Regions from separate parts of the Litoribacter ruber genome, predicted to be linked through region 2. Evidence: riboswitches for the same ligand, from Rfam matches in the RefSeq annotation. Region 2 holds a riboswitch; each other region holds the start of a gene.
What was found. A riboswitch is a leader RNA that binds a small molecule or an ion and turns the genes downstream of it on or off. The one in region 2 is predicted to bind thiamine pyrophosphate.

Region 1: another riboswitch for thiamine pyrophosphate. It lies ahead of thiM (hydroxyethylthiazole kinase); the one in region 2 lies ahead of thiS (sulfur carrier protein ThiS).
Region 3: another riboswitch for thiamine pyrophosphate. It lies ahead of KI659_RS09955 (TonB-dependent receptor); the one in region 2 lies ahead of thiS (sulfur carrier protein ThiS).

Annotation. Positions count from the first base shown of each region.
Region 1 is NZ_JAHCMY010000002.1:47,561-55,132, forward strand. Features, by position in the region: gene KI659_RS04900 (DUF4221 family protein) at 1-903, opposite strand, end outside; gene recG (ATP-dependent DNA helicase RecG) at 1,096-3,189, shown strand; gene KI659_RS04910 (GlcG/HbpS family heme-binding protein) at 3,355-3,816, shown strand; TPP riboswitch at 3,857-3,948, shown strand; gene thiM (hydroxyethylthiazole kinase) at 3,984-4,775, shown strand; gene thiE (thiamine phosphate synthase) at 4,776-5,417, shown strand; gene thiD (bifunctional hydroxymethylpyrimidine kinase/phosphomethylpyrimidine kinase) at 5,477-6,316, shown strand; gene tenA (thiaminase II) at 6,306-6,959, shown strand; gene KI659_RS04935 (ATP-dependent DNA helicase) at 7,164-7,572, opposite strand, start outside.
Region 2 is NZ_JAHCMY010000010.1:43,400-50,971, reverse strand. Features, by position in the region: gene KI659_RS14845 (DUF445 domain-containing protein) at 1-1,051, shown strand, start outside; gene thiH (2-iminoacetate synthase ThiH) at 1,056-2,189, opposite strand; gene KI659_RS14835 (thiazole synthase) at 2,182-2,952, opposite strand; gene thiE (thiamine phosphate synthase) at 2,927-3,556, opposite strand; gene KI659_RS14825 (thiamine phosphate synthase) at 3,556-4,164, opposite strand; gene thiS (sulfur carrier protein ThiS) at 4,166-4,375, opposite strand; TPP riboswitch at 4,425-4,516, opposite strand; gene KI659_RS14815 (TIGR03915 family putative DNA repair protein) at 4,553-5,311, opposite strand; gene KI659_RS14810 (putative DNA modification/repair radical SAM protein) at 5,308-6,567, opposite strand; gene KI659_RS14805 (DEAD/DEAH box helicase) at 6,908-7,572, opposite strand, start outside.
Region 3 is NZ_JAHCMY010000004.1:266,400-273,971, forward strand. Features, by position in the region: gene KI659_RS09930 (hypothetical protein) at 1-113, shown strand, start outside; gene KI659_RS09935 (OmpA family protein) at 168-2,111, shown strand; gene pnuC (nicotinamide riboside transporter PnuC) at 2,195-2,812, shown strand; gene KI659_RS09945 (AAA family ATPase) at 2,805-3,338, shown strand; gene KI659_RS09950 (fatty acid desaturase family protein) at 3,538-4,596, shown strand; TPP riboswitch at 5,584-5,679, shown strand; gene KI659_RS09955 (TonB-dependent receptor) at 5,761-7,572, shown strand, end outside.

The DNA of each region.
Region 1 (7,572 bases), on a different contig from region 2:
GTAAAATCTTTCAGATAGAGGATCACAAAGCCATTTTCCAAAGTAGACCTCGTTACGGTAAGTCTCACCCACTTCTCCTATTTCTTCAAATGTATCAAAATCCCTCTTATTAGGCTCCTTAGAATAGTTAGGTGTCAATAGAGCTTCATAAGAATGTTGAGAAATGCTATTATGGTTAGGGTCAATAACCAAAAGTTGATTTTCTACTGAATTGCTGATGAGCAACTTTTCCTCATGCCACGAAAGATGGTTGGCCACCATACTTATTTCCATTTTATATTCATCATGGGATTTCATCGTATACCTATCCAAAGCTTTCAATTGATCTACAGGAAATCTTAAGATCTCACGGGTTTCAAGGTCTAGCTTGGCGATACCATGGGCACCTGCCCATCCTTTAGCATAAAATGACACAAAGTACTTTCCATCCTCTGATAAAATACCATCCGACGAAACGACTTCACCCTCTTCGAGAATACCTGAAGGAACCTTCGAAAAATCATATGAATCCTCCCTTTGGCCTTGCTCTGAAAAAATACCAATTGATGTAAAATTGGACAAAAGGTACCTCCCATCACTCAAATTTTGAACTCCATATACGTTTCCGGTACCATTTGGTCCTTCCTTCTCAAATGGGATTTTATGAGAGAGCCGAAGATTATCCAGATCAATGACCTCGAGAAGATTCTCATTGAAATCAAAATTATAAAATGTCGTTCCATCAGAACTCAAGTCCGATTGATGGAGTCCACCTGCCAAAAAAATAATATCATCCCCCGCATCCACCATCACGGTGTCAAGCTCAAAGTTGAGAGAAAGTGATTGGCTTTGGGAAAGATCCTTTGGGTTTTCTGAACAAGCAAAAAACAAAGCCGCTGCAAAAATTGGATAAAACTTTTTCATAACTTGGTTATAAATATGACTAAAAAATTAAAACTCTGCACTAATCATTAATAAATTTTAAGTTTTAAAAAGTCATAGATACGACAATTTATTAGTGCATTGAAGGCAAAGTAGGTTTTTGTACCTTCTTAGCCATCTTTTCCTGGATTTGTTTTAATTTGGGAAGTTTTTAAAACATACCCCTTTCAACCCGTGCCCGGCTACTTCGATACCAAAATAGAATTTCTGAAAGGCGTAGGCCCCCAAAAAGCTGAGTTGCTCAACAAAGAACTCAACATTTTTACTTTTGGGGAATTGCTGCAGCACTACCCTTTCCGGTATGAGGACCGCACCAAGTTTTACAAAATCCGCCACCTTACTGCCGAACTTGATCACGTACAGATATTGGGCAGGTTGGTCAAAATAGAAACCATCGGTGACGGGAGAAGGAAGCGGCTGGTAGGCTACTTCAGAGACGAAACCGGGGAAATGGAACTGACCTGGTTTAAAGGGGTACAATGGGTGGTCAAAAAACTTACCGTTGGAGCGGTTTATATTGCTTTTGGAAAGCCCAATCAATACGGCCGTAAATTCAGCATCGCCCACCCCGAACTCGAAATCTATACAGCGGCAACAGAAAACCGAAATGCCTTTCAGCCGATCTATTCCACTACCGAAAAACTACGGGCAAAATTTCTCGACAGCAAGGGCATTTCCAAAATCATGGAAATCCTGCTGCAAAATGCCCTACCTCAGATCCACGAAACTTTACCGACAAGCATTTTGGAGAGGTTCAACCTTCTGGCAAAAAAGCCTGCGATCAAAGAAATACACTTTCCCTCAAACCCTGAGGTTTTGAGAAAAGCCATTTATAGGCTAAAGTTTGAGGAGTTTTTTTATGTACAGCTCAGGTTGTTGAAACTTAAATTGACCCGAACGGAGAAATCCCAGGGGCAGATTCTTTCAGATACCAACCTGCTGACGGAATTTTATAAAAACCATATCCCGTTTGAACTTACCGGAGCGCAGAAAAGGGTGATCAAGGAGGCTTATAACGACATGCGATCGGGAAAGCAGATGAACCGGTTGATCCAAGGCGATGTAGGGAGCGGCAAAACCATGGTGGCTTTTATCTGCTGCCTGGTGGCCATAGGCTCATCGTCACAGGCTTGTCTGATGGCACCCACGGAGATTTTGGCCAACCAGCATCATGAGGGCTTGAAGGAATTTGCGGATATGATGGGGCTCAATATTGCCTTGCTGACAGGCAGCACCAAGAAGTCGGAACGGAAAAAGATCCATGCAGCTTTGTTGAGCGGAGAACTCCATATACTCATCGGCACCCATGCGCTTTTGGAAGATATCGTCCAGTTCAAGAATCTTGGCCTAGCCATCGTGGATGAGCAGCACAGATTCGGTGTGGCCCAGCGGGCAAAACTTTGGGCCAAAAACAAGCAGTTTGTTCCGCATGTACTGGTCATGACCGCCACGCCTATTCCCAGGACTTTGGCGATGACCCTTTACGGGGATCTCGACATTTCGGTCATTGATGAGCTACCGGCTGGCAGAAAACCTATCCAGACTGTACACCGCTATGACAAGGACAGGCTCAAGGTTTTTGGGTTTATCAAGAAAGAAATCGAATTGGGCAGGCAGGTTTATATAGTCTATCCGCTCATTGAGGAATCGGAAAAGATGGATTTAAAGAGCTTGATGGACGGATATGAAAGTATCGCCAGGGCCTTTCCGCAATATCCACTCAGCATCGTGCACGGAGCAATGAAGCCGGCTGACAAGGATTACGAGATGCAGCGGTTTGTCAAAGGAGAAACCAAGATCATGGTGGCCACCACCGTGATTGAGGTGGGTGTAAATGTGCCCAATGCCTCAGTCATGATCATTGAAAATGCGGAAAGGTTTGGCCTCTCCCAGCTCCACCAGCTCAGAGGGCGCGTGGGACGTGGCGCCGAGCAGTCCTATTGTGTGCTGATGAGCAAATATGAACTCTCCAAAGACAGCCGAATCCGCCTTGATACCATGGTCAGAACAAATAACGGTTTTGAGATTGCAGATGTAGATCTCAAACTGCGTGGCCCTGGTGACCTGATGGGCACACAGCAGAGTGGCATCATGGACCTGCTGATCGGTGACCTAAGCAAGGATGCCCCTATCTTGGCCATTGCAAGAGATGCCGCCCAGAATATCCTGGCCGAGGACCCTGATCTCAGCCACCCCAGCAATGCCCTGATCCTACGGCAGGTTCAAAGCCAAAGAAAACATCAGGTCAATTGGAGCAGGATAAGTTGAGGCGTAAAAGAAAAGGACACAGAGTTTAAATGGGTTTTAAAAAAAAATAGTTTCACAGAGTTTTTTGCTGAAGCCTGACAAACACCTCCCCTTTAATAATTTTCAGCTTTTGGAAAATCTCAGCTAGGAAATCCGTAAATTTAATCTCCACTAATTTTCTTCACCATGAACATCAAAAAAAGACTTTTAATCGCTTTATTTTTCTTTTCCATCACCAACCTTGCCCTTTCCCAAACCCGTGCCCTTGACCTGGAGGCTGCACAGAAGATTTCAGATGCGGCTGAGGAGCGGGCCAGACAGGACAACTGGAACGTGGTCATTGCCATTTTGGATGAAGGTGGGCATTTGCTGGCCTTGAGGCGCATGGACGGCACCCAGGTGGGCAGCGTGGAAGTGGCCATTGCCAAAGCAAAAACTTCTGTCTATTTCAAGCGGTCTACCAAGGTTTTTGAAGATGGAGCCAAGAGCGGAAACAGCCATTTAATGAGTTTGCCGAATGTGGTAGCCGTGGAAGGTGGGTTGCCAATCAAAGATGGAGACCGCGTGATAGGAGCCATCGGAATCAGTGGGGTAACAAGCGAACAGGATGGAATCATCGCCGAAGCGGCTCTAAAAGCTTGGCCATAAATTGCCTTCGATGGCAGGATTTACTAACTTAGTTCCCATAATCAAACTTTAGGGGTGCCCAGTTGGGCTGAGATTATACCCTTTGAACCTGATGCAGTTCGCACTGCCGAAGGAAAAAGTTGCGTATTGACTTTTCAAAGGGACTCCTAACTAAACCCACAACTACCATGGAGTCTATTATCAAAAACCTACAGCTTGTAAGGCAAAAAAGCCCGCTGGTTCACAACATCACCAATTTTGTGGTGATGAACAATACGGCCAACGCCATATTGGCCATTGGGGCCTCCCCCATCATGGCACATGCCCACCCTGAGGTGGAAGATCTCATTGACTTGGTTGGCGCCTCGGTAATCAATATCGGCACATTGGACGAATATTGGGTAGACAGCATGATGCTCGCCGCCAAAAAGGCCAACTCCATTGGCAAACCCTGGATTTTGGATCCTGTAGGTGCTGGTGCCTCCAAATACCGCAATGATACCCTTGCCGAGCTTCTCCACCACAAACCGACCGTCATCCGAGGCAACGCCTCCGAGATCATGTCTTTGGCCAAAATCGACATCGCATCCAAAGGTGTGGACAGCGCCAACACCTCCGATGAGGCCGTTGAGGCTGGAAAAAACCTCTCCAATTCTACCGGTGCCGTGGTGTGCATTTCAGGGGAAAAGGACTATGTAATCCAAGGCGACAGGGTTTCGATGATAGAAAATGGCCACGAACTCATGGGCCAAATCACGGGAATGGGCTGCACAGCCTCGGCGTTGATAGGGGCATTTGCCGCTGTAATAGATGACCCATTTGATGCCACCGTATCGGCTATGGCGGTTTTGGGCATGGCAGGGCAGATGGCCTCTGAGATGGCATCCGGTCCTGGGACCATGCAACTCTACATTTACGACTGCCTCCACCAGATGGGCGACACCGATATCACCAACCTTGCCAAAATCAGCATGCTCTAAATGGATTTTGCAGATTTTCCATTCCGCCTGTATTTAGTAACTGACCAAAAAGCCTGTCTGGGAAGGGATTTCTTTTGGGTAATGGAAGAGGCAATCAAAGGCGGCGTGGAGATCATACAGCTACGTGAAAAGGATCTTGCCACACCTGCTTTCACCGAAAAAGCCCTTCGTCTAAAGGAAATTTGTTCGAAATACAACGTGCCGTTGATAATCAATGACAACGTGGAAGTGGCCAAAGCAGTAGAGGCGACAGGACTTCATATCGGGCAGAAAGATGAAAGTCTGCAACAGGTAAAAAGCCTCTTGGGCAGCCACTACCCTGTGGGCCTTTCGCTGGAACAGGCCTCAGAATTGACAAAGGCAGGCAGCGAGTTTGCCTGGTATTATGGAGTAAGCCCAATTTTCACCACTCCCACCAAAGCTGACACCTACACGGAGTGGGGCTTGAATGGGCTGCAAAACCTGAGACAGATGACCAGCAAGCCCCTGGTGGCAATAGGCAATATCAAAGTGAGCAATGCGGAGTCGGTAATTCGGGCCGGAGCGGATTGCCTGGCGGTGGTCTCCGGCATCTGCAGTGACCCTAGCCCCGCCAAGGCTGCCGAGGAATTTCGAAATCAAATTGAAAAGAGTATAAGTTAAAACCTGCCAGATTGGATAAATTTCACGAATAACCTGGCAGGTTTTATAATAAGTCACCCATGAAAAACTATTTAAGAAATAAATATATTCCCGTCCTCACCATTGCCGGATCGGACAGTGGGGGGGGCGCGGGGATACAGGCCGACCTCAAGACCTTTTCCGCACTCGGTTGCTTTGGCACCTCTGCCATTACAGCAATCACGGTTCAAAACACCTTGGGTGTGACAGCAATCCACTCCATTCCTCCTGATATCATCAAAGGGCAAATTTTGGCCGTGATTGAGGACATCAAGCCCAAGGCCATCAAAATAGGCATGCTGGACAGGCCTGAAGTTGTGGATGTCATTGTAGAAACACTTAAGAGGTATCCGAAAATCCCGGTAGTGTTTGATCCCGTGATGGTGGCCACCAGCGGGGACAAGCTCATCCAGGATGAAACCGTGGAGGCACTCGCCAAAAAACTAATCCCCCTCTGCAAAGTAATTACCCCTAATCTGGATGAGGCGGAAATACTGACCGGGATGAAAATCACTGACAAGGACGAGATGGAGATTGCCGGGCTAAAACTGATTTCTAAAGGAGCAAAGGCGGTATTGCTCAAAGGAGGGCACTTGGCTGGGGAAACGGTATACGATGTGTTGGTAAAAGATGGCAATGCCCATTTGACCTTCGACAGCCCGAAGATCCACACCAGAAATGTACACGGCACAGGCTGCACGCTCTCCTCGGCGATTGCAGCAGAATTGGCCAAAGGCCATAACTTGGAGGATGCAGTGCACAATGCTCGTGAGTACATCTGGCAGGCCATAGATCAGGGCAAAGATGTGGTGACAGGATCCGGCAATGGACCTTTAAACCATTTTTATAATCCAAAAAAACAGATTAAGCATGAAATTTAGCCAACGCGCTTGGGAGCGGATCACGCCCCTGTATGAGAAAATTTTAGCCATGCCTTTCAATCAGGAGTTGATGGAAGGAACTTTGGAAATAGAAAAGTTTAAATTTTATATGGCCCAGGATGCCTACTATCTAGGTGAATTTGGCAAAACCCTCAGCACTTTGAGCGGTCGCCTGCATGACCTCAACCATGTGCTTGCCTTTTCGGAATTTGCCAGTGGCGCCATAGTGGTGGAAAGAGCCCTACATGAAAGTTATTTTAAAGAATTCGGCATACCGGATCTGGTTAACCCCTCCCCCACCTGCCTGCTTTATACCAATTACATTCTCAATCAAGCGGCCTATTCCAATGTGGAAGTGGGTGTGGCGGGTGTATTGCCCTGCTTTTGGATTTACAAAAAAGTGGGGGATTATATTTATGAAAACCATCACCACGAGGGCCATCGATACAAAAAATGGATCGAAACCTACGCAGGTGAGGAATTTGCACAATCGGTAAAACTTGCCATTGACATCACCGATGCCCTGGCCGAGAAAGCCAGCCCCGAAGCCCAGGAAAAGATGCTGGATGCCTTCGAAATGGCCAGCAAGCTGGAGTGGATGTTTTGGGATAGCGCTTATAAAATAGAGAAATGGGAGGTTTAATTTCAAAATTAACCGCTGAGGCCCAGAGGTACCAGAGATTAAAAATTAACTGCTGAGAAACGCAAAGTGAGTGAGAAGTAAAAAATGAAAGGTTTGAGGTTATTTCAAAAATCCACTTTTTACTTCTCACTTCTTACTAATTTTCTCCGAGCTCTCCGCGCCTCTGTGGTTTTTAAAAATTATTCCTATTTAAAGTCAAATTTTTCACTCGTTTTTCACGTAAGTCCGATTCTCGAGCCAGTCTTTTACTTGTAGGAATTGTTGCCATTTTAGGGTCTGGGTAATGTCGACTACCGATTGGATTTCGTCGAAAAGTTCTTGGGCAGCCCTGTAATTTCCCTCTTTAAAAGCTGCGAAAGCATACCTACAGGCCACAAATGCCCGTGCATATTCCAATTCCTGCTCAATGTAAATGGAGTCTGACTGTTGCTTGCTGAAATTTAGACTATCGGGACTGACTTTGACGCTATTTTCCCAAATTTTTCCTTTAAGCACCAGGCCCTCCAAATTGGTACATCTGCTCAATGCCACATATACCTGCCCCGCCTCAAAGCTTCTGCTGATATCCAGAATAGCCTTGTCAAAGGTTAGGCCTTGGCTTTTATGCACCGTG
Region 2 (7,572 bases):
CAGGGATAAGCTTACTGAAGGTATTGTCGAAATGGTTACCACCAAGTGGCTTTCCCCACAGATCATCCAGGAAAAGCTCCAGGGAGTGGAAATCACCAAGTATATTTTGAAGCTACTTGATGATCCGGAAAACCTTGACAAAACCCTCATGGCTTTCCGAAAGGTTATCCTTAAGTTTTCCGAAGGCCTGGATGATCCTAAAATGGCCAGGTTTATCCAAAACATGCTCCATGACCAACTGAAGGACTTTGAGGTGGCTGAACCGTTGGGCAAATGGCTGGAAGAAACCGTATCAACCCGAAAGCACCAACAGGTAGTCAGTATGGTAATCGGGGAGGTGGAAAAATACCTACGCACTCCAGAAACACGCCAAGTTGTCTTTGAAAAACTAAAGCTGGTGCTGGAGGAATATCGCAAACTCGATTGGATAAAAATGTCTGCCATCTGGGTGGGGAAACGGACCGGAGGGATTGACTTGGATATCCTCACCGAGCAATTGATTGAAGTGGCACTGGTCATGGCAAGGGAAATTGAGGGGGATTCCACCCACCCGGTGAGACGAAAGATGGATACGTACTTTTTGGAATTTGCCAATAACCTGAGAATAGGGGACAAAAAATCCGTGCGGTATATTCAGGACCTCAAGGACCAAATGGTATTGAATGTGGGCGCCAGCCACATCATTCAGAGCATACTCACCAAGCTGCAGTCCACCCTTGCTTCCCAGCTCGAGCATGATGAGACTGAGTTAATGATAATGATCAAAGATGGGGTGAAGAAATATATAAATCAGATCCGTAATGATGTTGATTTACAGTTGAATATAGATAATTGGTTAAAGAATAAAATTACCTATATGATCAATGAATTTCACCCCCATGTTGGGACCTTGGTCAGGGACAGTTTGGGAAGGTTGGATGATAAGGAGATCATGACCCAGATCAAAGATAAGGTAGGGGATGACCTCCAATACATCCGACTCAATGGAGCAGTGGTGGGTTTTTTGGTCGGGGTTACCATTGCTTTAGTCCGACTCTTTTCGGGTATCTGAAAATTTACTGACCTACAAACCAGTCTTTCCATACTGGCTCGTATCCCTTCTTCCTGATCATGTTGGCAATCGCAGATGCAGGGCGCTCATCACAGATTTCAAATTGCTCCAGGGTTTCAGGCTCCACGGCATAGCCTCCTGGGTTGGTTTTGGACTCGGCGCTCATGCTCGTTGCGCCCAAGGGTACCACGGATTCTCTGAATTTCTCCGATTCCCTCGTGGAAATGGAAAGTTCCACGTCAGGGTTAAACATCCGGTATGCACAGATCAACTGCACGAGGTTTTTGTCCGAAACGATCACATTTGGTTCAATTATACCCTCAGCAGGTCTCATGCGCGGAAAAGATATGGAATATTTGCTTTGCCAGTAGGTCTTTTGCAGATAATCCAGATGCAGGGCACAGAAGAAACTGTCGGTTCTCCAGGCCTCCAAACCCAGAAGCACACCTAGTCCAATTTTGTGGACTTTCGCCTTACCGACGCGGTCAGGTGTTTCTAACCGATAATTGAAGTTGCTCTTTTTTCCCTTTGGATGATAAACTTTGTAGGTATCTCGGTGGTAGGTTTCCTGATAAACCAGCACGGCATATACACCCAATTCCTGCAATCTTTCGTATTCTTCCTGCTCCAAAGGTTGTACTTCGATCGATATGTTGGCAAATTTATCCCGGATCAGCTTGACCGCATTGGAGAAGTAATTGATGTTGACGGTATAATTCGCCTCGCCGGACACCAATAGCACGTGTTGGAAGCCCAGGGCCTTGATGGCTTCGACTTCTTCCAGCAATTCGGAGTCAGAGAGCGTCTTTCGCGGGACACGGTTGTTGAAGCTGAAGCCGCAGTAGGTACAGATGTTTTGGCACTCGTTGCTCACATACATGGGCGCGTACATCTGTATGGTTTTGCCAAATCTCTCCTTGGTCAGTTGGTGGCTCACCTGGGCCATTTCTTCCAGAAACGGTTCGGCCGCAGGACTGATCAGGGCCATAAAATCCTCTAAATTTCGCTTTGGACTACGGATGGCACGGATTACGTCTGCTTCCTGCTTGCTGTTGATTCTTTCGCTGATTTCCTCCCAGCTGTGATTTTCAAATACTTCTACGAAACTCTTCTGCACAATTCGGTCTTGGTTATTCATTCAAAAATTGGGTGAGGGGAGAGGATGCCTCAGCGTGGCTGCTGATTTTACCCAATCTGGCTTCAAATGCCATTCTACCAGCCTCAACAGCTAATTTAAAGGCCTTGGCCATTTCCCTTGGATTTCCAGCCACGGCAATGGCTGTATTGACCAAGACCGCATCGGCACCCATTTCCATAGCTTTGGAGGCGTCCGATGGAGCTCCAATGCCGGCATCTATGATCACTGGCACACGGCTTTGCTCAATAATGATCTCCAGGAAGGTTTCGGCTTTGAGTCCTTTGTTTGTCCCAATGGGGGCACCCAGTGGCATCACAGCAGATGTCCCGGCATCCTCCAGCCTCTTGCATAGCACAGGGTCGGCGTGGATGTAGGGCAGTACAATAAAGCCCATTTTGGCAAGTTCCTCAGTGGCCTTAAGCGTTTCGATGGGGTCCGGCATCAGGTATTTTGGATCCGGGTGGATTTCCAGCTTCAGCCAATTGGTCTCCATGGCCTCCCTGGTAAGCTGGGCAGCAAAAATGGCTTCCTTGGCATTTCTGACTCCGGAAGTATTAGGCAAAAGGTTAATATGCGGATGTTGCAGATGGGTGATGATCTGGTCGGTATCGGTTTCCATATCCACCCTCTTAAGTGCCACGGTTACCATTTCACTTCCCGAAGCCAGCACAGCCTCCTCCATATCCTTATTGCTCCCGAATTTTCCTGTTCCCAGAAAAAGGCGGGAGGTAAATTCCTTATCTACTATTTTTAGCGGCTTCATAAAGTTTTCTGTTAAAATTTTTAATACTTGAATTGGGATCGTCCAGAAGGGCAGATGATACCGCCACTCCATAAACTCCGCATTCCAGTAATTGCGGTATATCCTCGGCATTTACGCCTCCTATGGCATAAATGGGTACCTGACCCGAGGTCAGTTTGCTGCAGATGTCCGTGTATCCCTCAAAACCGAGGATTGGGCTTAGTTTCTCTTTGGTGACTGTAAATCTCAATGGGCCCAAGCCTACATAATCCACTCCCTCATCAAGTCTTTGCTGTACATGCTTCAAGGTATTGGCTGTTCCACCGATGATTTTCTTTACGCCCAAAATCTTACGTGCTTCGGGAATGCTTCCATCATCAAGGCCCAAATGTAACCCATCTGCATCAAGCTCCTGAGCGGCTTTGATATGATCGTTGATCAGAAGTTTGGCTCCATAGGCCTCAGTAAGGCTTTTGACTTCCGTTCCGATTTTTAGAATCTTGTTTAAGGAGGCGCTTTTCCATCTAAACTGCACCCATTTGCAGCCGGCATCCAAAACCAATTTAATTCCCTCAAGTTGCTCTTCGGCCGTATGGCCATGACTGATAAACTGCAATCTTTCCATCACACACTTTCTTTAAATTGTAATGCCAAATTTAGTTCTTCCAAGGCTTTGGGTTGGGTGGATTTCCATATGCCTCCTAACAGTGCGGCACCTGAAAAACCCATCTCCATCACCAGGGGAAGCTTTTCGTTGGTAATGCCCCCTATGGCAATGAGATTGTGGTCAATATCCCTTACCTTTTCCCATTTTTTTGGATCAAAGGGTTCCCCATATCCTTTTTTGCTAATGCTTGGAAAGACAGGTCCCATGAAGATGTAATCAAAGTAGGGTGGTAGTGTTTCCAGGGTGTCAAATGAATGGACAGAGGTGCTTAGGTGAAATCCCTGATTTTTCTGGTTTTCAATTTCCTCGACCGGCGTACTTTCCCGAAGGACCTCAGAAAAGTGGAGTCTTTTGATCCCTAAGGGTCGGGCAATATGGTGATGGGAATGCAGGGCAAGTTTCTCCCTGTGCTCATGTCCTATGAGCTCAACCAAGCGGACAAGGGCATTTTCGGGAAGAAGGGGTTTTTTGAGGTGAAAACGTTCTACTCCACAGGCTAGATAGCTCCGGATGAGCTCAGCTTCTTTGCGTACCGGCACGAGTGAAGAGAACAGTATAATTTTCATCTCAGCCCCCTTGAGTTGCTTTGAATACTACCACTTTTGCGGAATCCCTGATGATGGTTTCCGTCCATTTATTGCGAGGAATCACCTGATTTTCTATAGCTAGGGCAATTCCTTTTCCATTATTGGGAAAAGTCACCGATACCAATTCTGCAGCGCTGATTTGCTCATACTGGGGTAGGGACTTGGGGGTGTTGTTCAGAATTATTTCCATTTATGGTGAAATTTTGACTCAGAAATACAACACTTTAGGTTTGGTCTCTATGTGGACCTAGACTTTTCCCTTCGACAGTCCGAACTGCATCAGGTTCAAAGGGTATGATCTCAGCCCGCCGGGGCACCCCTAAAGTATTTAATACAAAGATAATAGTTTTGGGCAGAAGACCTACCCTCATTTCTCCACTAAGTATTTCCAGTACCTCTTCGGTACGTGTTGCAGATGCAGCTTTGGATTTTTGCGGCTGGCTATATTGGTGGATTTAAAGTAGTTTTTCCATAAGGATTGAAATTCCATTTCCGTATCGTCCCATTCTATGCTGATAAGGGCAGGGGTTTCTGAATTTTCAGTTTGGTGAAATTCTACGGGTACTACTTTAGTCAAATCATAAAAGACCCCGTAATTTCTCTTGAGGTCAAATATCATCCACTTTTGGTCTGCATACCGGTTTTTGAAATGCTCCGAAATCAGCGGCAGCACATCAAAGTCTGGCTCAATGGTGGCATAGTAAATCTGGTCTGAGGCCAACTTGAACCTGACAAAAGCGGTCATCCGGTGCCTTTCCCTGCTGAGCTTTTTCATGATTTCCTGCAAGGCCAACACAGATGGGTGTCCGTAATCCTTGAGCACATCTTTTTCTGACTTCAGGGCATAGCGCACCACTCCAGATACGATATTCCCCACGTTTGTCTGCTCCGAAAGGGTGGCTTTCCATAAACTCTGAAGACCACTTTTTCCCAAGAGTGATTGGATTTTCGTTTTTACTCTTTCTGCTTTTTCCTGATCGGCAGACACTTTATGTATTTTTTCAAAAAGCTGTGGCCCCAGATCACCTTCAATATATATTTGAGGCTCGGCTATTTTTAGGGCGTAGCTTTCAAAAATTGCCGTCAGCAAGCCGTCAAATGATCCGTCATAGGTAAAATAGCTCATTGGAAAAGGGAAAGTTGAGGGGAGAAGTTTGCGGAAAATTTGCTGCTGCCATTTTGGAGGATAAGTTGACGCAGGGTCAAACTGTCCATGTCCCTGGCACCCACGTGATTTCCACAGGTGATAAAATGCTGGGCGCGGTTCATGGCAATTCCAAATTTGCGAAGCTTGTCCATATTCAATGCCCCAAATTTTCTGGCCGCTATTATCTTTTTGGCAGATTTCACTCCCACGCCCGGTATTCTGAGTATCAAGTGGTAATCAGCCTTATTGACGTCAACAGGAAAATATTCCCGGTTTCTCAAGGCCCAACTTAACTTAGGGTCAATCTCTAAATCTAGGTTCGGATGTGTTTCATTGACAATCTCCTGAGGGTTGAACTGATAAAATCGCATCAGCCAATCGGTTTGGTAAAGACGGTTTTCCCGCACCAAAGGCACAGGAGTGCCTAGAATAGGTAAGTTTTGGTGTTCTAAAACAGGTACATAGCCTGAGAAGTACACCCTTTTGAGATTGAACTTCTGGTAGAGGGTTGAGCTGGTTTTGATGATGTCCAGGTCACTTTCTTTGGTCGCCCCGATAATCATCTGGCTGGATTGGCCAGCAGGAGCAAAAATGGGGGTGGATTTGATCAGTTTCTTTTCCTCCTTAAATTTCAAAATATCCTGCTGAATAGAGGCCATGGGCTTGATCATGTCCTTGTGGTTCTTGTCAGGAGCCAACAATTTTAGGCCTGAAGAGGTGGGGAGTTCAAGATTAACGCTTAGTCGGTCGGCATACAGCCCGGCTTCCCGCATGAGTTCATCGCTGGCACCTGGGATGGTCTTTAGGTGGATGTAACCATTGAACTTGTGTTCCTGCCGGAGTTTTTTGGCGACCTTGACCAATCTTTCCATGGTAAAGTCTGCGTCTTTGAAAATGCCAGAGGATAGGAAAAGGCCCTCAATGTAATTTCGGCGATAAAAGTTGATGGTGAGTTCCACTACCTCATCCACGGTAAAAGCCGCCCTTTTGATGTCGTTGCTTTTTCGGGACACACAGTAAAGGCAATCGTAAATGCAGTGATTGGTCAGCAGGATCTTCAGCAGGGAGACACAGCGCCCGTCTTCAGTATAGGTATGGCAAATTCCCATGCCGCTGCTGTCGCCAAGGCCTTTGTCCTTATTGGCTCGTTTGCTCCCGCTGGAGGAGCAGGATACGTCATATTTGGCCGCATCTGCGAGGATATTAAGCTTTTCCTTTAATCTGTCCCAGTTCATTCTTACCTCTTTCTTCGAATCTATTTCAACATAAAACGTCGAAATTAATTCCCTAGTAGAACGCAAAACTGGGGGCTATTTTCGGATTTGTGAGATCTGTGACGGAAGTTGTCGCGTTTAATGAAACTTTGATCTAACCGCAATGGGGCAAAGAGGCGCGAAGTTATTGAGTAAAAAAATAACCACAGAGGATCAGAGGGGTAAAAAGTAAAAAGTCAAAGGTAAAAAAGATCTCTCACTTCTCACCTTTAACCTCTCACTCAAAACTTTGCGAACCTCTGCGATCCTTTGCGGTGAAAAAACATTTCCTCCGGTCCTCTGTGGTTTATTAAATCATACGTTATCGTCTCCTAAACCCGGACTTCTTCTTCGCTTTCTCCGCTTTGGGAGTCATTACGCCATTGAAGGGGTAGGGGTGGTTTTCGATTACGGGGATTTTTTTGCCGATAAGTTTCTCGATGTCCTTGAGCTCCTTGTGCGTGTCGCCGTCTACAAAGGACATGGCGATGCCGTGGTGTCCCGCCCTTCCCGTCCGTCCTATCCTATGGACGTAGGTTTCTGGGATGTTTGGCAGGTCATAGTTAAACACATTGGCAAGTTCATCAATATCGATGCCTCTCGCAGCAATGTCGGTGGCTACCAAAATCTGCAGTTTTCCGCTTTTGAAGTCTTTCAGAGCATTTTGACGGGCATTTTGGCTTTTGTTGCCATGGATAGCAGCTGCTTTGATGTCCTCTTTCTTGAGAAGTTTTACCACTTTGTCAGCCCCGTGCTTGGTTCTGGTGAATACCAGCGCCGATCCAATGCCTTTTTCCTCCATTAAATGGATGAGCAATTTGGCCTTGTCACCTTTGTTGGTGTAGTAAAGCTGCTGGTCAATTTTATCCACGGTTGAACTTGGAGGGGTCACCTCTACAGTCGCCGGTCTTGTCAAAAGGCTATCAGCCAGTTTCTGGATCTCCGCAGGCATGGTGGCCGAGAAGAACAGGGTTTGCCTCTTTTTGG
Region 3 (7,572 bases), on a different contig from region 2:
TTGAAAAAGACACCTTGATTTTTAATCCGATCATGGACAAAAAGCAAGATTTGCAGGAAAAGTGGCTTCTTCCTGCCAAGGAAAGTTGGTTAAACAGATTTTTTGACAATTAATTTTAAAATATGTCCTATATTAGTTCTGCACATTTTACCCATTGATTATCACCGATGAAGCATAGCTATCTTTTTATCCTTCTATTTGCAGTAATTCTGGGCGCCTGCACGAGTCTCGACAAGAAAGGCACCGCACAATACCAGGCTGGAGAATACCAGCTTGCCATTAATACTTTTTCACGCATTCTGGAAAAAGACCCCGACAACCTGGAAGCCAACCGCATAGTGGCCGAGAGTTACAGGCTGTCTAACCGAGTGGAAAGAGCAGTGCCTTATTATGAAAAGTTGGTAGAACTGGACTCTACGGCAGAAAATTACTACAAAAAAGGGATAGGCCTGAAAAGCCAGGGGGAATACGACCGGGCAAAGGAGGCATTTTCCAAAGCGGCCGAAATGACGCTCAACGACTCCCTTGAGCTCCGCTCTAAAAGAGAGTTGGCCAACCTGGAAAAGCTGGACAACATACAGCCCTATTTTCCCAACCATCAGCTGGAAAATTATGAACTGCTAAATAGCCGTGGAATCGACTATGCCCCGATTGTAAGCGAAAACTTCCTGTACTTCACCAGTTCACGGGGAGGCGGTGGCATTTACCAAGCCACCGGGCAATCCTACACCAAGCTGTTCAGGACACGTGCCGATGGGGTAAATGTCGACGTGCAGGGCATTCAGCCAATGCCCGAGTTCAGAAACGAGGAAGGGCTCAACCAGGGCGCCATAGCCATCAGCCCCGACGGCAACACCATTGTGTATGCCCGCGGCAACAGCACCAATAGAAGAGATCAGCCAGAGGTAAGCCTTTACGCATCTTATTTCCGAGGGGCATCTTTCACGGAGCCCGTTTACATGACCCTCAATGAGGAGCCCGGCTATTGGAACTCTACCCCTGCCTTTAGCCCTGATGGCAAAACCCTCTATTTTGCTTCCAACAGACCTGGAGGCTACGGAGGCATTGACCTTTACAAGGCAACGGTTTTGGCCAATGGGGATTTTGGGAATGTGCAGAATATGGGCCCAGAAATCAATACGCCCGGCAATGAGATGTTTCCCAGACTTGAGACAAATGGCAATTTCTTCTTTGCCTCCGATGGGCATCCCGGCTATGGCAAGCTTGACCTATTTGTGGCCGAACCAAACAACAATGGCTATACCGTCAAAAACCTAGGGGACAATATCAACACCACTGCTGATGATTTTGGTATTTTCTTTACCAACTATCCTAAGGAAGGTTTTATCACCTCAAACAGAGAAGGTGGTGTAGGCGATGACGATATCTACTATTTCAAGGACATGACGCCTAAACCAAAAGTGGTCAACTTCCTGCTCAACCTGATTACCAAGGAGCAAAAGGATGACGGCTCACAGGAAATCCTGCCGCAGACCAGGGTCACCATGTATGATGAAAACAACAAGTTGGTAGGCGGAGACAACACCAACCAACAGGGAAGGGTGCGCTTCAGACTATCCCCTGAGCAAGATTATTCCATCATCGCCTCCAAAAGCGGATACTTCACCAAGAGCATTACTTTCACCACCAAAGGCAAGATGCCTGACCAGAGTGAGCTGATCCAGGATGTCACCAACATCACCTTGGACACTACCGTGGTACTGGATCAATTGATCTTGGAAAAAGCGATTGTGCTTGAGAATATCTACTATGATTTTGACAGGGCTGAGATCCGACCGGATGCAGCTCAGGAGTTGAATAAATTGGTCAAAATCCTAAAGGACAATCCTAATATCCGCATTGAACTGAGCTCACACACCGATAGCCGTGGCTCGGAACAGTATAACGAGGAGCTTTCCCAGAGAAGGGCGGAATCAGCCGTGGAGTACATCATCAGCCAAGGTATAGCCAGAGAAAGGCTGGTAGCAAGAGGCTACGGAGAATCCCAACCAATTGCACCTAACGAAAACCCTGATGGTTCCGATAACCCTGAAGGCCGTCAGATGAACAGAAGGACTGAATTCAAGGTGATTGAATTATTGGAGGATTAATTTCCTGGAAAAATTATAATGAAAACCGCTTCAGATTGGAGCGGTTTTTTTCTTTTATCATAATATTAACTGAAATTCGGCCCATGGATTGGCAATACATATGGGAGGGCCTGCAGGAAGGTTTAGCTCAAACGACTTTACTGGAAGCGATAGCGGCCTTTTTTGGCGTGGCAAGCGTCTATTATTCCATCAAGAAAAATATCCTGGTTTTTCCCACAGGAATCATCAGCACCTTGATCTATATTTATATCACCGTGATGGTGGGGCTCTATGCCGATATGGGCATAAACTTTTACTATACCGCCATGTCAATCTATGGCTGGTATGTATGGAGCAAGCCTACGCCAACAGGTGAAGAAAGGCCCGTGACCTACCTCAAAAAAAGCGGCATCTTCTACAGCTTGGCTATTTTTGGAGCTTCCTATCTGACCCTTTATCTGGTATTGTCAAATTACACAGACAGTACCGTGCCCTACTGGGATTCCTTCACCACCTCCTCGGCCTTTGTGGGCATGTGGCTGATGGCCAAGAAAAAGGTGGAAAACTGGATAGCCTGGATCATTACAGACCTCGTATCGGTGCCCCTGTATTGGCATAAGGATTTAATATTGACCTCTTTCCAGTTTATGGTATTCACGGTGATGGCCATTTTGGGTTTAATCGCCTGGATGAAAGCTGCTAAAAAACCCGTTTATGCTTAGAATCGTGATCATTGGACCGGAATCAACCGGGAAAAGCACACTTGCCAAAGGACTTTCTGATCATTTCGGCGAACCTTGGGTCCGTGAATACGCCCGAGAATACCTGGAGCAATTGGATAGGGAATATCGATACGAGGACCTTCTGCCTATTGCCCAAGGCCAAATCCAGCTCGAGGAACTGGCCGCCAAGAATGCTGAGAAGATGCTTTTTTGCGATACGGACCTGCACGTGATCGATGTTTGGAGTCGCCATAAATATGGTAAAACCCATGCTTGGACCCTAGATGAAATCAGCCGCAGGAATTATGACCTCTACCTGCTTACAAACATAGATATGCCCTGGGAACCCGACCCGCAGCGGGAACATCCTGAACCTGAAATGAGGAATTATTTTTTTAATGTTTATTTGGAAAAAATCCAAACCACCAGTGTTCCTTATCAATTGGTTTCCGGCATGATTGAAGAAAGATTGCATGCCTCTATTGAAATAATAGAGGCATTAATGAGAAAAAAACGAATGGATTGAATTATATGTCCAAAGCCGCCGTTAGGTAAATGAAGCAAATCAAAAGATAAAGCAATAAAAAAGGATTTAACCACCTATCAATATTTGCATTTTTGAAAAGTTTAAAAAAGCTTATATTTGCTTAATAGCTATTAAAGTCCCCCCAGTAATACGGCAGCGCTTCAGTGGCCAAAATGAATTAGAATTTCATCATTTCTTTATGCAAAAACCAAAATTCCAGAAATCCACCCCATTTCACCAAACATTAAAAGCACGCGTCCAGAATCATTTCAAAGAAAATAACATTGCCCAAACAGGAAACACCCAGCTTTACACCAAAGCCATAATCCTGACTATCTCATTTGTGGCGGTTTATATCCACCTGCTTTTCTTCACTCCTTTCTGGCCTATTGCCATCCTGGAAAGCATCGTCCTAGGCGGACTGGCGGCCTCGATTGGCTTTAATGTCATGCACGATGGCGCCCATGGCAGCTTTAGCAACCAGCCATGGCTCAACAAACTGGCTGGCTTATCCATCAACTTCCTAGGGGCAAATGTCTTCATGTGGAAAACCAAGCACAACGTGGTCCATCACTCCTACACCAACATTGAAGGTGTGGATGACGATATGAACGCACGGCCTTTCCTACGACTTTGCCCAGCCCAAAAGCGGTATGGCATGCACAAGTATCAGCATCTATATTTCCTTCTGACTTATAGCCTGCTCTATCATTACTGGGTGTTTGTGACCGATTACAAAAAATATGTGACCGGCCGGGTAGGCATCACCCCTATCCAGAAAATGAAAACCAGTGACCACATCTCCTTTTGGGGCTTCAAGTTAGTCCATGCGGTTTTGTTTATGGCACTGCCCATTTATCTGTTAGGTTTTATGCCCTGGTTGGTAGGCTTTCTCCTGTTTGGCTTTTCCACGGGCATCTTCCTGAGCGTCATCTTCCAAATGGCTCACTCAGTAGAGGAAACCATCTTCCCTATCAATGAAGGCGTCCAGCTGGAAGACGACTGGGCTACCCACCAATTGAGAACCACCACTAATTTTGCCACCAAAAATAAGGTATTGACTTGGTTGGTAGGCGGGCTGAATTTCCAGGTGGAGCACCACCTTTTCCCAAAGATTTCCCATATCCATTATCCTGCAATAAGCAAGATCATCAAGGATGTGTGCCAGGAATACCAAGTGCCTTACTTGGAGCACTCCAGACTAAGACAGGCCTTTGCATCGCATTATTATCACCTGAAGGCATTGGGCACAGCTTAATTTCTGAAAAATAATTGCCCACAAAGTCGAAGAAGTCGCACTAAGGTTTAAATCTAACTTAGTGCGGCTTTTTTTTTTATAATAACAATGCCCGCTCATCTCCATTGCTAATTATTTATTCCCAACACTTTTCGCGGCGTTTTTAAAACCTGGTGCAACTCCTTTGCGACCCATTTCCTTGTCCGCGAACCAGTCTTAGCGCCTTTGAGCCCTTTGTGGCCATTTTATTCAACCGTTCATTCTTAATTCCTCATTCCTAATTCTTCTATTTAAGGTTTAAATCTAACTTAGTGCGGCTTTTTTTTTATAATAACATGCCCGTTCTCCATTGCTAATAATTTATTCCCAACCCTTTTCGCGGCTTTTTTAAAACTTGGTGCAACTCCTTTGTACCCATTTCCTTGTCCGTGAACCAGTCTTAGCGCCTTTGAGCTCTTTGTGGCCATTTTATTCAACCGTTCATTCTTAATTCCTCATTCCTAATTCTTCTATTTAAGGTTTAAATCTAACTTAGTGCGGCTTTTTTTTTTATAATAACATTGCCGCTCATCTCCATTGCTAATTATTTATTCCCAACCCTTTTCGCGGCGTTTTTAAAACCTGGTGCAACTCCTTTGCGACCCATTTCCTTGTCCGCGAACCAGTCTTAGCGCCTTTGAGCCCTTTGTGGCCATTTTATTCAACCGTTCATTCTTAATTCCTCATTCCTAATTCTTCTATTTAAGGTTTAAATCTAACTTAGTGCGGCTTTTTTTTTATAATAACATGCCCGCTCATTCTTCATTGCTAATTATTTATTCCCAACCGTTTTCGCGACTTTTTTAAAACCTGGTGCAACTCCTTTGTGCCCATTTCCTTGTCCGCGAACCAGTCTTAGCGCCTTTGAGCCCTTTGTGGCCATTTTCTTCAACCGTTCATTCTTAATTCCTCATTCCTAATTCTTCTATTTTTAATTCCATTGCCGATCTTGATAATATCCTTACCTTTGCTCCCATTAAGGGGTGCCCTAATATAACGGGCTGAGATCATACCCATTGAACCTGATACGGTTAGTACCGGCGAAGGGAAATGAGCGGTTTACAGAAAGTGGAGCAGCCTCCCCTTGGTTTGCTTCTATGTTTAACCAAACTGCCGAAAGGCAACAGTTTTTATCACCATTATTACATGAAAAAGTTAGTATTCATGCTATCCGTCATGCTCATGAGCATCGGCGCCATGGCACAGAACCGTTTGTCCGGCACAGTCACCGATGCCGAAACTGGTGAAACCCTTCCGGGAGCAAACATTATCTTAGAGGGCACCGGCAGGGGAAGCACCACCGACATGATCGGCCGTTACCAAGTCAACAGGATTCCTGCCGGAGATTACGATGTGAGGGTTTCTTACGTAGGGTACCAGACCACAAGGTCAAGCATCAGCATTTCGGCCGATTTAGAATTGGATTTCTCCTTGGACAAAAGCCTGCTTTCCACCGAGGAGTTTATCGTTACAGCCACACGGGCCGGACAGACCACCCCCACAACCTTTAAAACCATCTCCAAAGAGGAACTCAACAAAAACAATCTGGGCCAGGACATTCCTTTCCTGCTAAATTACACCCCATCAGTGGTCAGCCATTCCGATGCGGGAGCAGGTGTGGGCTACACGGGTCTGAGAATCCGGGGTTCCGACCAAACCAGAATCAACGTAACAGTAAACGGGATCCCGCTTAATGATGCCGAATCCCATGGCGTATTCTGGGTCAACATGCCGGACTTTGCCTCATCCGTGGAAAACATCCAGATCCAGCGTGGTGTGGGTACTTCCACCAATGGTGCGGCTACTTTTGGGGCCAGCCTCAACATCCAGACAGATACCAAAAGGGAAGAAAGCTACGCCGAAATCGACAATGGGTTCGGTTCTTTCAATACCCGGCGCCATACAGTGAAAGCCGGAACGGGCCTATTGAACAACAGGTGGGCAGTAGACGCAAGATTATCGCAGATCACTTCCGATGGCTACATTGACCGTGCCTTTTCAGACCTTCGCTCCTATTATCTATCTGGGGGTTATTATGGCGACAACCATGTTTTCAAAATGAATGTATTTGCAGGAGCTGAGCAAACTTACCAAGCTTGGAATGGTGTCCCGGAAAACCTGCTGCAGACCAACCGTACTTTTAACAGCTATACCTACGAAAACGAAACGGATAATTACCAGCAGCAGCACTATCAATTCATCTATGCCGGTAATCTGGATAGCAATTGGAAAGCCAATGCGGCCCTGCACTATACTAAAGGCGCCGGATATTATGAGCAGTTCCGTCCAAATGACCGACTTCTTAGAAACTACGGCATCCAGCCTATTGTGATTGGTGGGGAAACCATTGAAAGAACAGACATCATCAGAAGAAGATGGTTGGACAATGACTTCTATGGGGCGACTTTCTCGCTGAATTACATCTCCGGTGACGGCCGATTGGATGCGATTTTGGGCGGTGGGGCAAACCGTTATGACGGGGACCACTTTGGGGAAATCATCTGGATGAGAGTAGCAGGCGATACGGATATCCGGGACCGTTATTATGACAACAATGCGGTGAAAGATGACCGCAACATTTTCCTTAAAGCTACCTATGAAGTGGTAGACCAGCTTTACCTTTTTGGCGACCTTCAATACAGAGGAATCGACTATAGATTTGTAGGAATCAACAACGACCTCCGAGACATCAGCGGATTCCAAAACTACCATTTCTTTAACCCAAAATTCGGCTTCAGCTATGAGGCGGCCAAAGGCAAAACCTTCTACGCCTCCTATGCGGTAGCCAATCGTGAACCAGTGAGAAGGGATTTCACTGACAGCCCCCTCACAGAGATTCCAAGGCCAGAAAACCTCCAAAACATTGAGGCTGGTGTAAGGACACAGCACAACAATTTCCAATATGGCGCCAATCTCTACTACATGAAGTATAATGATCAATTGGTGCTTACAGGGCAA